DNA from 2 places in the Streptomyces sp. NPDC096040 genome. Region 2 is predicted to be linked to the other one. Evidence: predicted binding sites of a transcription regulator. Region 2 holds the regulator's gene; the other holds the start of a gene.
The links. The regulator HspR, encoded in region 2, represses chaperone genes until heat shock. The targets are predictions, from matches to a motif close to TTGAGNNNNNNNNNCTCAA.
Positions count from the first base shown of each region.

Region 1: a site for HspR is predicted at 4,177-4,195, ahead of dnaK (molecular chaperone DnaK). Genes of this name have one in related genera too.

Region 1 is NZ_JBEOTA010000025.1:4,360-10,923, forward strand. Features, by position in the region: gene ABTY98_RS30045 (IS1182 family transposase) at 1-561, shown strand, start outside; gene ABTY98_RS30050 (SAM-dependent methyltransferase) at 612-1,427, shown strand; gene narJ (nitrate reductase molybdenum cofactor assembly chaperone) at 1,752-2,246, shown strand; gene dnaK (molecular chaperone DnaK) at 2,280-4,130, opposite strand; gene ABTY98_RS30065 (OsmC family peroxiredoxin) at 4,267-4,692, opposite strand; gene ABTY98_RS30070 (vWA domain-containing protein) at 4,762-6,564, opposite strand, start outside.
Region 2 is NZ_JBEOTA010000014.1:48,791-55,354, forward strand. Features, by position in the region: gene dnaK (molecular chaperone DnaK) at 1-821, shown strand, start outside; gene grpE (nucleotide exchange factor GrpE) at 818-1,474, shown strand; gene dnaJ (molecular chaperone DnaJ) at 1,520-2,692, shown strand; gene ABTY98_RS20455 (heat shock protein transcriptional repressor HspR) at 2,698-3,159, shown strand; gene ABTY98_RS20460 (PA14 domain-containing protein) at 3,156-3,746, opposite strand; gene ABTY98_RS20465 (sugar ABC transporter substrate-binding protein) at 4,040-5,152, shown strand; gene ABTY98_RS20475 (helix-turn-helix transcriptional regulator) at 6,030-6,564, shown strand, end outside.

The DNA of each region.
Region 1 (6,564 bases), on a different contig from region 2:
CACCGCAAGAACGAGGGCTTCGACCGGGACGACTTCCACATCGACTTCGACCGCCGGCAGGTCACCTGTCCCCAGGGCCAGGTCAGCGCGGGCTGGCACGGCCCCTACCCGACGTCCTCGCCCACCGCGGCTCCGCTGATCGTGGCCCGGTTCACCAAGGGCCAGTGCCGCCCCTGCCCGGTCCGCACCCGGTGCACCACCACCGCCGACAGCGCCCGGACCGTGGGCTTTCCCCCACGAGAACTCCGAGACCTGCAACTCCGCGTCCGCGCCGAGCAGCAGACCCCCGACTGGAAGACCCGCTACGCGGTCCGCTCTGGAGTCGAGGGCACCATCAACGAGTTCGCCCACGGCCACGGCATGCGCCACTGCCGCTACCGTGGACAGCCGAAAACCCATCTGCAACACGTGTTCACGGCCATCGCCGTGAACATCGAGCGCCTCAGCGGCCTGCCACCGACTGAGGAAACTCCCTCACCACGGCCACCGACCGCCTTCCAGACCTTCCTGGACCAGCACGGCATCCCCCGGTCGAAGTCCTGGCGGACGCTGGGCAGTTGACCTCGACCGCTCCAAGATCACCGACAGAGTCAAGCTGAGGAGCAGAGACCGTGACCGCACCCGAGCCCGCGCCCACCGCCATCGACACCAGCCGGCCGCATCCGGCGCGGGTGTACGACTGGTGGCTGGGCGGCAAGGACAACTACCCGGTCGACGAGGAACTCGCCCGGAAGATCCTCGCCGTGGACGGCACGGTGCTGCGCGGGGCGCGCGCCAACCGCCGGTTCATGCAGCGTGCCGTGCGTGCCGTCGCCGAGTCCGGGACCCGCCAGTTCCTGGACATCGGCACCGGCATCCCCACGGAACCGAATCTGCACCAGGTGGCGCAGGGTGTCGCACCGGAGTCGAGGGTGGTGTACGCGGACAACGACCCGATCGTGCTGCGCCACGCCGAGGCCCTGCTGCGCGGCACGCCGGAGGGCAGCACCGCGTACGTCCACGCCGACGTCCGCGACCCCGACACCCTGCTGGCCCAGGCCGCCGAGACCCTGGACTTCGGGCGGCCGGTCGCCCTGTCGCTGGTGGCGCTGACCCACTACCTCGACGACGACCCGGACGGCGACGACGTCCACGGTCTGCTGAAGAGGTACGTCGAGGCGCTCGCCCCGGGCAGTCATCTGATCCTCTCCCAGGTCACACCGGACCTCAGCCCCGCGCCCGTGGAGCAGGCGGCCGCGCACTTCCGGCGCAGCGGGACGCCCTTCCACCCGCGCCCGCTGACCGGCTTCCACCGCTTCTTCGACGGCCTGGAACTGCTCGGCCCCGGGGTGATCCCGGTCTCCGGCTGGCGTCCGGACCCGGAGGACGTGGCCCTCCAGCAGGAGGGCATCGTGCCGGTGTACGGAGCTGTCGCCCGCAAGGCCTGAGCCGTTCGGGTGCTCCGGACCGGCGACGCGTCCGGATCTCCTGGACGGGGACCCGGCCGCACGGTTCGGCCGGGTGACCCGTTCGGATCGCCTGGACAGGTGCGTTCCCGCGGCCGCCCCTAGCGTCGAAGCGAAGGGGGAGGTGAGCAAGGGAGCGCAGGTGACCGACAAGCAGACACCCCCCGGGGAGCCCGGCGCGGACATACGCGGTACGCCGGCCTGCGGAGCCGGCCCTCCCTCGGGGGTGCGGCCTCGACCACGACGGCTGCCCCTGCATGGGCGGCGACGTACCGCCGCCACCACGGACGAGGCCAAGGAGGCCTGATGCCCACGGACGCGGTGTTCTACCAGGCGGCGGCGCTCTGCCTCACCTACCCGGACGACGACTTCATCGCCCGGCTGCCGCTGCTGCGCGAAGCCGCCCCGCAACTGAGGGAGTTCACCGACCACGCGGCGGTGACCCCACCGCGGGAGCTGGCCGCGCACTATGTGCAGGTCTTCGACGTCGATAACCGCAGGCGTCTGTATCTCAGTTGGTGGCAGGACGGCGACACCCCCCGCCAGGGCACGTCCCTGGTCCGCTTCAAGGACGTCTACAAGGCGTACGGCATCGAGTTCACCGGCGAGGAACTGCCGGACTTTCTGCCCGCCGTGCTGGAGTTCACGGCACGCACCGGCAACACGGACCTGCTCACCGAGCACCGTGACTGTCTGGCACAACTCCGCCGCAGGCTGACCGCCTTCGGCACGCCCTACGCCTGCGTCCTGGAGGCGGTCTGCGCGGCTCTGCCGCCCGCGCCCACCGGAGCGCGCCCATGACATCCTCCTGCGGGGCCCCTGCCCCGCATCGCCTCACCCGGTCGCGCCCCGCTCGTCGTCCACGATCTCCGCGTCCACCACTCCCTCTTCGTCGGCCTCGGGCGGGCGCTGCTCTTCGGTCGTCGAGCCGCCGGAGGCACCCGCGTACATGGCCTGACCCATCCGCTGACTGACGCTTGCCAGTTTCTCGACGCCCTGCCGTAGCTCCGCGGTGTCGGCGTTCCGTTCCAGCAGCGCCTTCAGTTCGGTGATCGCCGACTCCACGTCGGTCTTCGTGTCGCCCGGCACCCGCTCCTCGTTGTCCCGGATGAACTTCTCGGTCTGGTAGACCAGTTGCTCTGCCTGGTTGCGGGTCTCGGCGGCCTCGCGGCGTTTGCGGTCCTCCTCGGCGTACTGCTCGGCCTCCCGCATCATGCGGTCGATGTCGTCCTTGGCGAGGGCGGAGCCGCCGGTCACGGTCATCTTCTGCTCACGGCCGGTCGCCAGGTCCTTCGCCGAGACGTGCATGATCCCGTTCGCGTCGATGTCGAAGGCGACCTCGATCTGCGGTACGCCGCGCGGTGCCGGCGGCAGGCCGGTGAGGTCGAAGACGCCGAGCTTCTTGTTGTAGGCGGCGATCTCCCGTTCGCCCTGGTAGACCTGGATGCCGACCGAGGGCTGGTTGTCGGCGGCGGTCGTGAAGATCTCCGCACGCCGGGTCGGGATCGTGGTGTTGCGCTCGATCAGCTTGGTCATGATGCCGCCCTTGGTCTCGATGCCCAGGGACAGCGGGGTGACGTCGAGGAGCAGGACGTCCTTGACGTCGCCGCGGATGACGCCCGCCTGGAGGGCCGCGCCGACCGCGACCACCTCGTCCGGGTTGACGCCCTTGTGTGGGTCCTTGCCGGTGAGTTCCTTGACCAGGTCGGTGACGGCGGGCATCCGGGTCGAGCCGCCGACCAGGATCACATGGTCGATCGCGGACAGCTCCACGCCCGCGTCCTTGACGGCCTGGTGGAAGGGCTTCTTGCAGCGGTCGAGCAAGTCCGCGGTCAGCTCCTGGAACTGAGCCCGCGTCAGCTTCTCGTCCAGATGCAGCGGGCCCTCGGCGGAGGCCGTGATGTACGGCAGATTGATCGAGGTCTCCGTGGACGAGGACAGCTCGATCTTCGCCTTCTCGGCTCCCTCGCGGAGCCGTTGCAGGGCCATCCTGTCGTTGCCGAGATCGATGCCGTACTGCCCCTTGAAGCGTTTGACCAGGTGCTCGACGATCCGCTGGTCCCAGTCGTCGCCGCCCAGGTGCGTGTCGCCGTTGGTGGCCTTCACCTCGATCACACCGTCGCCGATCTCCAGCAGGGAGACGTCGAAGGTGCCGCCGCCGAGGTCGAAGACGAGGACCGTCTGCTCCTCGCCCCGGTCGAGGCCGTAGGCGAGCGCCGCGGCTGTCGGCTCGTTGATGATCCGCAGCACCTTCAGGCCGGCGATCTCCCCGGCCTCCTTGGTGGCCTGCCGCTGGGAGTCGTCGAAATAGGCGGGTACGGTGATCACCGCGTCGGTGACGTCCTCGCCGAGGTAGGCCTCGGCATCCCGCTTCAGCTTCTGCAGCACCCGCGCCGACAGCTCCTGGGCCCGGTACCGCGTGCCGTCGACGCTCCCGCTCTCGGGGAACCGCCAGGCCCCGTCGCCCATGTGCCGCTTCACCGAGCGCGCGGTGCGGTCCACGTTGGTCACCGCCTGCCGCTTGGCGACCTCGCCGACCAGCACATCGCCGTTCTTCGCGAAGGCCACCACCGAGGGGGTGGTGCGCGCCCCCTCGGCGTTGGCCACGACGGTGGGCTCACCGCCCTCCAGCACGGCCACCACCGAGTTCGTCGTACCGAGGTCGATTCCGACCGCCCGTGCCATGTCCGTCCCCTTCCGCCCGGCCACTTCCCCGACTCCAGCACAAAACTTGAGCGGGCCGTTGTCAATGCCGGGTACCCCGTAAACGACGATGCCGCGCCCCCTTGACGGGGACGCGGCATCCGAAGGGCCACGACGGTCAGGCGAGCTTCGCGTCCAGGGTGATGGTGGTGCCGGCCAGGGCCTGGCTGACCGGGCAGTTCTTCTTGGCGTCCTCGGCGGCGGCGGCGAAGCCGGCCTCGTCCAGGCCGGGCACCGTGCCCTCGACGGTCAGGTGGATCCCGGTGATGCCCTCGCCCGGCTGGAAGGTGACGTCGGCGTTGGTCACCAGCTTGGTGGGCGGGGTGCCGGCCCCGGCCAGGGCGTGCGAGAGGGCCATGGAGAAGCAGCTGGAGTGGGCACCGGCGATCAGCTCCTCCGGGCTGGTCTTGCCGTTCGCCTCCTGGGAACGCGAGGCCCACGTGACCGGCTGCTCGCCGATACCGGAGGAGTCGAAGGTGATGACACCGTTGCCCTCGAGGAGGTTGCCTTCCCAAACGGTGTGTGCGGTGCGCGTGGTGGCCACGGTTGTTCCTTTCGGCGTACGGGGGCGAGTGAACCGGTTTCGCTGCCTCCCATCCGATCACATCCTTGCTCACCGCACGCGGAAGACCGGCCCACGGGGAGTGAACGGCAGGCGACGGCCGTCGGGGACGAGGTACGCGTGCTCCCGCCGCACCCGCAGGACGTCGCACCAGCCGTCGGTGATCACCAGGACCGGTGCGTTCGGCGGAAAGTCGTCCGCGCGGTGCAACAGGTCGATACCGGGCTGGAGGACGGTACCGCCGCGGCCGTGCACCCGGACCCGCCCGGCGATCTCGGTCGTCGGCAGGTACCCGGCGTCGTGCGGGGCGGCGTCGCAGAACACGACACGGGCGGCCGGTACGTCACGGGCCTCGGCGTAGGAGGCGATCGCGCCGAGGGCCTTGCCGAGCAGGGTGCGGTCCATGGAGCCGGAGGTGTCCAGGACCACGCCGAAGGTGCAGCGGGCGACCTCCTCGGGCGGGAAGTACCGGCCGGCGCGCGGGATGTCCGGGGTGGACGACTGGCGGCGGGAGGGCCGGGCGTACGACCGTACGGCTTCCGGACGGGGCACGAACTCGTCGAACCAGCGGGCGAGTCGGGCGTCCCAGGGCAGCGGTGGATGGCTGAGCGCGCGGATCTCCTCGACCAGGCCGCCGGGCAGGAAACCGCGGCCCTGCGCCTGGTGCAGGTCGAGGCCCTGGCCAAGGCCCCGGCGGTAGAACTCGTCGAGGTCGGCACAGGCACCGGGCGGCCCGATCGGCGCGCCCAGGACATCGCCGCGCCCCTTGCCGCGCAGGGTGGCGAGGCGCCGCATCCGGCGCAGGTCGACGGCGATCCGGTCGTACACCTCCTCCGCCGACAGGTCTTTCAGCTCCGGGTCGTGCAGCAGCCCTTCGGGCATGGTGCCGACCTGCATCTCGACCAGCCAGCCATTGATGACGTAGTCGCAGGCGATGTTGAAGAGGTAGGGGTCGCGGCCGCCGAGGCGGTCGCCGTGGCGCAGGGCGGCGTGCAGCATCTCGTGGGCGAGGACGAACCGCCATTCCTCGCCGTCCAGGGTGCGCAGCGGGTTGACGTAGATCTCGCCCGCCTCGGGGTTGACGGCGGCGATGGCGATGTCGTGGGCACGGGCCAGTTCGGCGTCGGCGACCAGCTTGATCCCGGCCGCGATACCGCCGAGCAGCGGATAGGAGGAGACGAACCAGCTCAGCGCCTGTTCCCAGGGGCGCAGCGGAGTCGGCGGCCCGGTCATGGAGGTGCGGCGGCCGCCGGCCAGGTCCATCGCCCGGGACATGGTGCGGGTCAGCGCGTGCGCGAACCCGACCTGCCAGTCGGGGACTTGGCCCGCCCACTCGTTCCAGGAGAGGAGGAGCTGGTCGGGTTCGCCACCACTGGTGCCACCGCGCTCATAGGCGGCCGGGACACTGCCGACGCGGCGCCAGCCGGCGGCGAGGCGGTCCTCGTCACCCTCCGGGTAGGACGCCGGCAGATGGTCCGGTGCCTCGCCGACCGGGAAGGTCCGCAGGAAGCGGTTGACGACGGTGCAGCGGGCGGCGAGGTCGTAACGGTCCGGCTGCGTGCGCGGTCCGGTGGCGGCAGGCAGGTGACCGAAGCCCAGATGGATGGTGCAGTGCGCCAACGCCCAGGCCCACTCGGCGGGTTCGGCGCGCCGGGTGGCGTGGGCGTGCAGCACACCGTCGGAGTCGGCCCGGACGAGGCCTTCGTGGGGCGCCAGTTCGCAGTTCTCGTGCCGGCAGATGGTGAACTCGACCGCGCGCAGGGCAGGGTTGGCGCGCAGCAGCTCGACCCCGGCCGCGAAGTTCTCCGCGGCGGGGTCCTTCTTCTGTTCCTTCTTCTGTTCCTTGCGGCCGCC
Region 2 (6,564 bases):
CGGACGAGGTCGTCGCCATCGGCGCCGCCCTCCAGGCCGGTGTCCTCAAGGGTGAGGTCAAGGACGTCCTGCTGCTCGACGTCACCCCGCTGTCCCTCGGTATCGAGACCAAGGGCGGCATCATGACCAAGCTGATCGAGCGCAACACCACGATCCCGACGAAGCGCTCCGAGATCTTCACGACGGCCGAGGACAACCAGCCGTCCGTGCAGATCCAGGTCTACCAGGGCGAGCGCGAGATCGCGGCGTACAACAAGAAGCTCGGGATGTTCGAGCTGACCGGTCTGCCGCCGGCCCCGCGCGGTGTCCCGCAGATCGAGGTCGCCTTCGACATCGACGCCAACGGCATCATGCACGTGACCGCGAAGGACCTGGGCACGGGCAAGGAGCAGAAGATGACCGTCACCGGCGGCTCCTCGCTGCCGAAGGACGAGGTCGACCGGATGCGCCAGGAGGCCGAGCAGTACGCGGAGGAGGACCACCGCCGCCGCGAGGCCGCCGAGACCCGCAACCAGGGCGAGCAGCTCGTCTACCAGACCGAGAAGTTCCTCAAGGACAACGAGGACAAGGTCCCGGGCGAGATCAAGACCGAGGTCGAGGCGTCCGTCGAGGAGCTGAAGGCCGCGCTCAAGGGCGAGGACACCGCCGAGATCCGCACCGCCACCGAGAAGGTCGCGGCCGTCTCCCAGAAGCTGGGCCAGGCCATGTACGCCGACGCCCAGGCCTCGCAGGCCGCCGCCGGTGGTACCCCCACCGCTGAGGCCGACGACGTGGTGGACGCCGAGATCGTCGACGACGAGCGCAAGGACGGTGCCGCGTGACGGAGGAGACCCCGGGCTTCGAGGAGAAGCCCGACGTCCCCTCCGGCGCCACCCCCGACGACGCCGAGCCGAAGGCCGCTCCCGCACAGGGGGCGGCCCCGGCCGGGGACGCAAGCGCAGAACTGACCGGTCTGACCGCACAGCTGGACCAGGTACGCACCGCGCTCGGCGAGCGCACCGCGGACCTCCAGCGCCTCCAGGCCGAGTACCAGAACTACCGCCGCCGAGTGGAGCGCGACCGGATCACGGTCCGGGAGATCGCCATCGCGAACCTCCTGACCGAACTCCTGCCCGTGCTCGACGACATCGGCCGCGCACGGGAACACGGCGAACTGGTCGGTGGTTTCAAGTCGGTGGCCGAGTCGCTCGAGACGGTCGCGGCGAAGATGGGACTCCAGCAGTTCGGCAAGGAGGGCGAGCCCTTCGACCCGACGATCCACGAGGCGCTGATGCACAGCTATGCGCCGGACGTCACCGAGACGACGTGCGTGGCGATTCTGCAGCCCGGGTATCGCATCGGCGAGCGCACCATCCGCCCCGCGCGGGTGGCGGTCGCCGAACCGCAGCCGGGAGCGCAGGCGGTGAAGGCCGAGGGGACCGACGAGGCCCCCCCGGCCGGCGAGGACAAGGACAACGGCCCTGAGGAGGGCTGAAGTCGTAGAGATTGAGCGGAACACCGGAAAGGGGGCGCGTCGGGGATGAGCACCAAGGACTTCATCGAGAAGGACTACTACAAGGTCCTCGGCGTCCCCAAGGACGCCACCGAGGCCGAGATCAAGAAGGCGTACCGGAAGCTCGCCCGCGAGTTCCACCCGGACGCCAACAAGGGCAACGTCAGGGCCGAGGAGCGCTTCAAGGAGATCTCCGAGGCCAACGACATCCTCGGCGACCCCAAGAAGCGCAAGGAGTACGACGAGGCGCGCGCCCTCTTCGGCAACGGTGGCTTCCGCCCCGGGCCGGGCGCGGGCGGCGGCAACTTCAACTTCGACCTGGGCGACCTCTTCGGGGGCACCGCGCAACAGGGCGGGGGCGGCTTCGGCGGCGGTTTCGGCGACGTCCTGGGGGGCTTGTTCAACCGGGGCGGCGGCGCGGGCACGCGCACCCAGCCCCGGCGCGGCCAGGACATCGAGTCCGAGGTCACGCTCAGCTTCACGGAGGCCATCGAGGGTGCCACGGTCCCGCTGCGGATGTCCTCGCAGGCCCCCTGCAAGGCCTGTTCGGGCACCGGCGACGCGAACGGCACACCGCGTGTGTGCCCGACCTGCGTCGGCACCGGCCAGGTGGCGCGGGGATCGGGCGGCGGCTTCTCGCTCACCGACCCCTGCCCGGACTGCAAGGGCCGCGGCCTGATCGCGGAGAACCCCTGCCCTGACTGCAAGGGCAGCGGCCGCGCCAAGTCGTCGCGCACCATGCAGGTCCGGATCCCGGCAGGGGTGACGGACGGCCAGCGGATCCGGCTGCGCGGCAAGGGCGCACCGGGCGAGCGGGGCGGCCCGGCGGGCGACCTGTACGTCATGGTCCACGTCGACACCCACCCGGTGTTCGGCCGCAAGGAGGACAACCTCACGGTGACCGTCCCGGTGACCTTCACCGAGGCGGCGCTCGGCGGCGAGGTCAGGGTGCCCACCCTGGGCGGACCGCCGGTCACCCTCAAGCTGCCCCCGGGCACGCCCAACGGCCGCACCATGCGCGCCCGTGGCAAGGGCGCGGTCCGCAAGGACGGCACCCGCGGCGACCTCCTGGTCACCGTCGAGGTGAGTGTCCCGAAGGACCTGTCGGGGAATGCTCGTGACGCACTGGAGGCGTACCGCGAGGCGACCGCGGGCGAGGACCCGCGCGCCGAGCTGTTCGAGGCCGCGAAGGGAGCATGACAGGGATGGACGGCCGTCGACGCAGTGACAATTTCCGCGGGCCGTACGAACTGACCGAGGAGACCCCGGTCTACGTCATCTCGGTGGCGGCCCAGCTCTCCGGACTGCACCCGCAGACGCTGCGCCAGTACGACCGCCTCGGCCTCGTCTCGCCCGATCGCACGGCCGGGCGGGGCCGCCGCTACTCGGCCCGCGACATCGAACTGCTCCGCCAGGTGCAGACGTTGTCGCAGGACGAGGGCATCAACCTGGCCGGCATCAAGCGCATCATCGAACTGGAGAACCAGGTCGTCGCCCTCCAGGCCCGCGTGGCGGAGATGGAAGCGGCCCTGGACGGCGCGGCGGCCGCCATGCAGCAGCGGGAAGCAGCGGTACACGCCTCGTACCGCCGCGACCTGGTGCCGTATCAGGAGGTCCAGCAGACCAGCGCACTGGTGGTGTGGCGGCCGAAGAAGGCCAAGGACTAGCAGCACCTGTGCGAAGGGGCCCGGAGGTTCGCCTGAACCTCCGGGCCCTCGCGTGTCACTCGGCGGGTGCGCCGACCGTCCGGTCGGCTTGTTGGCCGTCCAGGTGAGCCGCGCCTTGCCGGTCGTGGAGTCGTACGTGACCGAAGTCCCGGCCGGGGCTTGGTCTTGTCGACGCCGGCCGACGTGAGGGGCGTGTACGTGAACTCGACCTTGGCGGCGCCGGTCCGGTTCACGTAGTCGATCCGCGGGGTGTGCCTGCCCTGGGGGACGGTGACGTCGAGCGTCTTGGTCACCGTCCTGGTGGTGTTCTTCCACAGGTCGACCTTGCGGCCGCCGTCGACGTACACCCGGATCCCGTCGAGCCCGGAGACGGCGAGGGCGAAGGTGCCGCCGGAGCCGAAGTCGTCCTTCGGGAGGCCGGAGGCGGGGGCGCCGCTCCAGCTCTCGCTGATCGCGGAGTCGCAGTCGGTCTTCTTCGGTGTGCCCTTGAACGTCGTGTCCGCGAACAACTCCCGTTTGTAGACGGGTGAGGCGCAGTTCGTGGCCGCCGATGCGGTGACGGCCGCGGTGCGTCTGGCTGGGTTCATTCGATCCTCTGGGCGTATCCGTGACGACGGAGACGGCCGTTACCGATGTCGACCCATGAGGAATGGAGTTGGTTGTACTGATCTTTGCCCACCCGTGAACTCCCTTTGAGTGGAGGGTCCGTAAAGGCAGTTTGGAGGCGGTTCCGCTTGCCCTTCACAGGTGCAGCGGAGGGTAGTGTTGCGCACTCGTTAAGTAGTTCCGCTTGACGCCGGGTGTGGCGTACGCGTTGTCTTTTCAGACATCTGGGTCGCAAGCAGCCCCATGTCCGGAACGCACTGAAGTGAGCCCCCGTATGCGTCGAATAGCCATGTTTGTGGCCGCGTCCACGATGACCCTCTCGCTCGCCGGCTGCGGCGTGCTCAACGCGACGGGATCGTCGAGCACCGCGAGCCCGACCAAGGGCAACGACATCACGGTGGGTGTGCTGATGCCGGACATCATCAACGCCCGGTACAGAAACTTCGACTACCCGATCATGAAGGCCAAGATCGCCGAGCTCACGAACAAGCAGGGCCGGATCGAGTACGCCAACGCCGGGTCGATCGCCTCCAAGCAGGCCGAGCAGATGCAGAAGATGATCGACGACAAGGTCGACGTCATCGTCCTGGACGCGGTCGACTCGCACGCCATCGCGGGCACGGTGAAGAAGGCCAAGGACGTGGGCATCCCGGTCATCGCCTACGACCGCCTCGCCGAGGGCCCGATCGACGCCTACGTCTCCTTCGACAACGAGCTCGTCGGCGAGGTGCAGGCCCGTACGCTCCTTGAGGGCCTCGGGCCGAACGTAGACACCTCCGACAAGGTCATCATGATCAACGGCTCGCCGACGGACCCGAACGCCAAGCAGTTCAAGACGGGCGCCCTGTCCGAACTGAACGGCAAGGTGACGATCCCGTCCGCGGCCTCGTTCGACACCAAGGACTGGGACCCGGATATCGCCGAGCAGGAGACCACCAAGGCGATCAACGCGATCGGCAAGGACAACATCGCCGCCGTCTACTCCGCGAACGACGCGATGGCGGGCGGCATCGTCAAGGCCCTCAAGGCGGCCGGCTTCACCAACATGCCGCCGATCACCGGCCAGGACGCCGACCTCGACGCCATTCAGCGGATCCTCGCCGGCCAGCAGTACATGACCGTCTACAAGCCCTACCCGGACGAGGCCGAGGCCGCCGCCGAGATGGCCGTCTACAAGGTGCAGGGCAAGGACATCCAGTTCGACGCGCTCACCCAGGACCAGGTCGACAGCCCCACCACCAAGAACATCCCGTCCCAGCTGGTGCAGGTCAGCGCCGTGACGAAGAGCAAGATCAAGGACACCGTCGTCGCGGACGGCATCTACAAGGTCTCGCAGATCTGCACCGCCGACTACAAGACGGCGTGCGCGGAGGCGGGCCTCAAGTAGGCCCGCCACCCGGCGGCTGCCGCGGGCCACTACGCGGCTCCGGCCGGGGACGACGACCCGCCGGCTGTCGTCGCGGCTCAGGCGCCGGCCCATCAGGGGAGCTGATCCAGGACCCGCCGCATGTCCACGGGCTCCGGGCCGGCGTCGGCGTACTCGACGTACCGTCCGGTCCGGGCGAACGGGCCCAGGTCAACGTGACGGGGTGCCACGCGTTCACCCACGAGGATGGGGGAGGCGGAGAGGGCGACCGGACGCTCGGCGATGACAGCTTCGCGAGTGACCGTACAGCGGCAGCCGCCTGGGCACCGTCCGGTCCTCGGTGGCCCGGGCATGCCCGTAGGCGTCGGCGAGACAGGCCTCCAGGGCCCGGACCCGCTGGGCCAGGCCTCTTCGTACGGTCGCCGCCAGTACCGGCTCGTAGGCGGTCCTGACCTCACCCGGCCGCACCCTCTCCGCCAACGCGTACGCGGCAACGATGTCCGCCATGAGACGTCGGAGCGGGCACGTAACGCGGTGATCACCGGCGGATTTCGGGGATCCGCCAGGTCTGCCGCGTGACGTGCCCGCGAGCGGCCCTCCCCGCAACGCGCCTCCCCCGTGGGCGCGTTGCGGGAACCCCGGTCCGATCGGGGGAGGATGGCCCGGGGCCCCGGCGGGTGTCCGGCGAACACCCGTGGGAAGCACCGCAAACGATGCCCCCGTGAACCCGCCGCCACCACCGTCATCTTGTTGCAGTGCGGGCTGCGGAGGCGGGGAGATACCGGAGCGTACCGGTGTGTTACGACGCCCGGTGTGAAGGGAGCCGTGTTGCGGACCCGGTCCGGACCGCTCATAGTTGCGCTGCGGAAGAGGCAGCAAACCGGGGGTGGAATGGGCGATGGCCGGGCACGGGACGGAGAAGCATCCACACGGTGCCGACCGACTGTGCGCCGCCGGGGATCGCGTGTATTCCCGTGCCGTGCGCCGAGGCCGGGTGCCGCGCACGGACGCCGACGCGGTGCCGTGTCTGCTGGAGCTGGCGCTGCTGCATCCGGACCCCGACGACATGGACTGGCTGGTGCCGACCTCCCCGCAGGAGGTCATGACCCAGCTGCTGCGCGGGGTCTACGACGAGGTCACCGACAGCCAGCGGCGGGTGGGCTCGGCGGTGGCGGCCTTCGAGCGGTACGCCGGTCTGGGACGGCAGTTGCAGGTCGCGTCGGCCTCCGCCGAGGGCACGGCGGCGATCCGGGTCCTGGACGGGCTGTCCCGGATCCAGGCGGCGATGGACGAGGCGACGGAGGCGTGCACCAGCGAGGTGCTGACCGTGCAGCCGGGCGGTATCCGCCGCGAGTCGGAGCTGACCGAGGGCCTGCACCGGGCGGTCGCCCTGCGCGGCCGGGGCGTGCGCATGCGGGACCTGTACACGCATG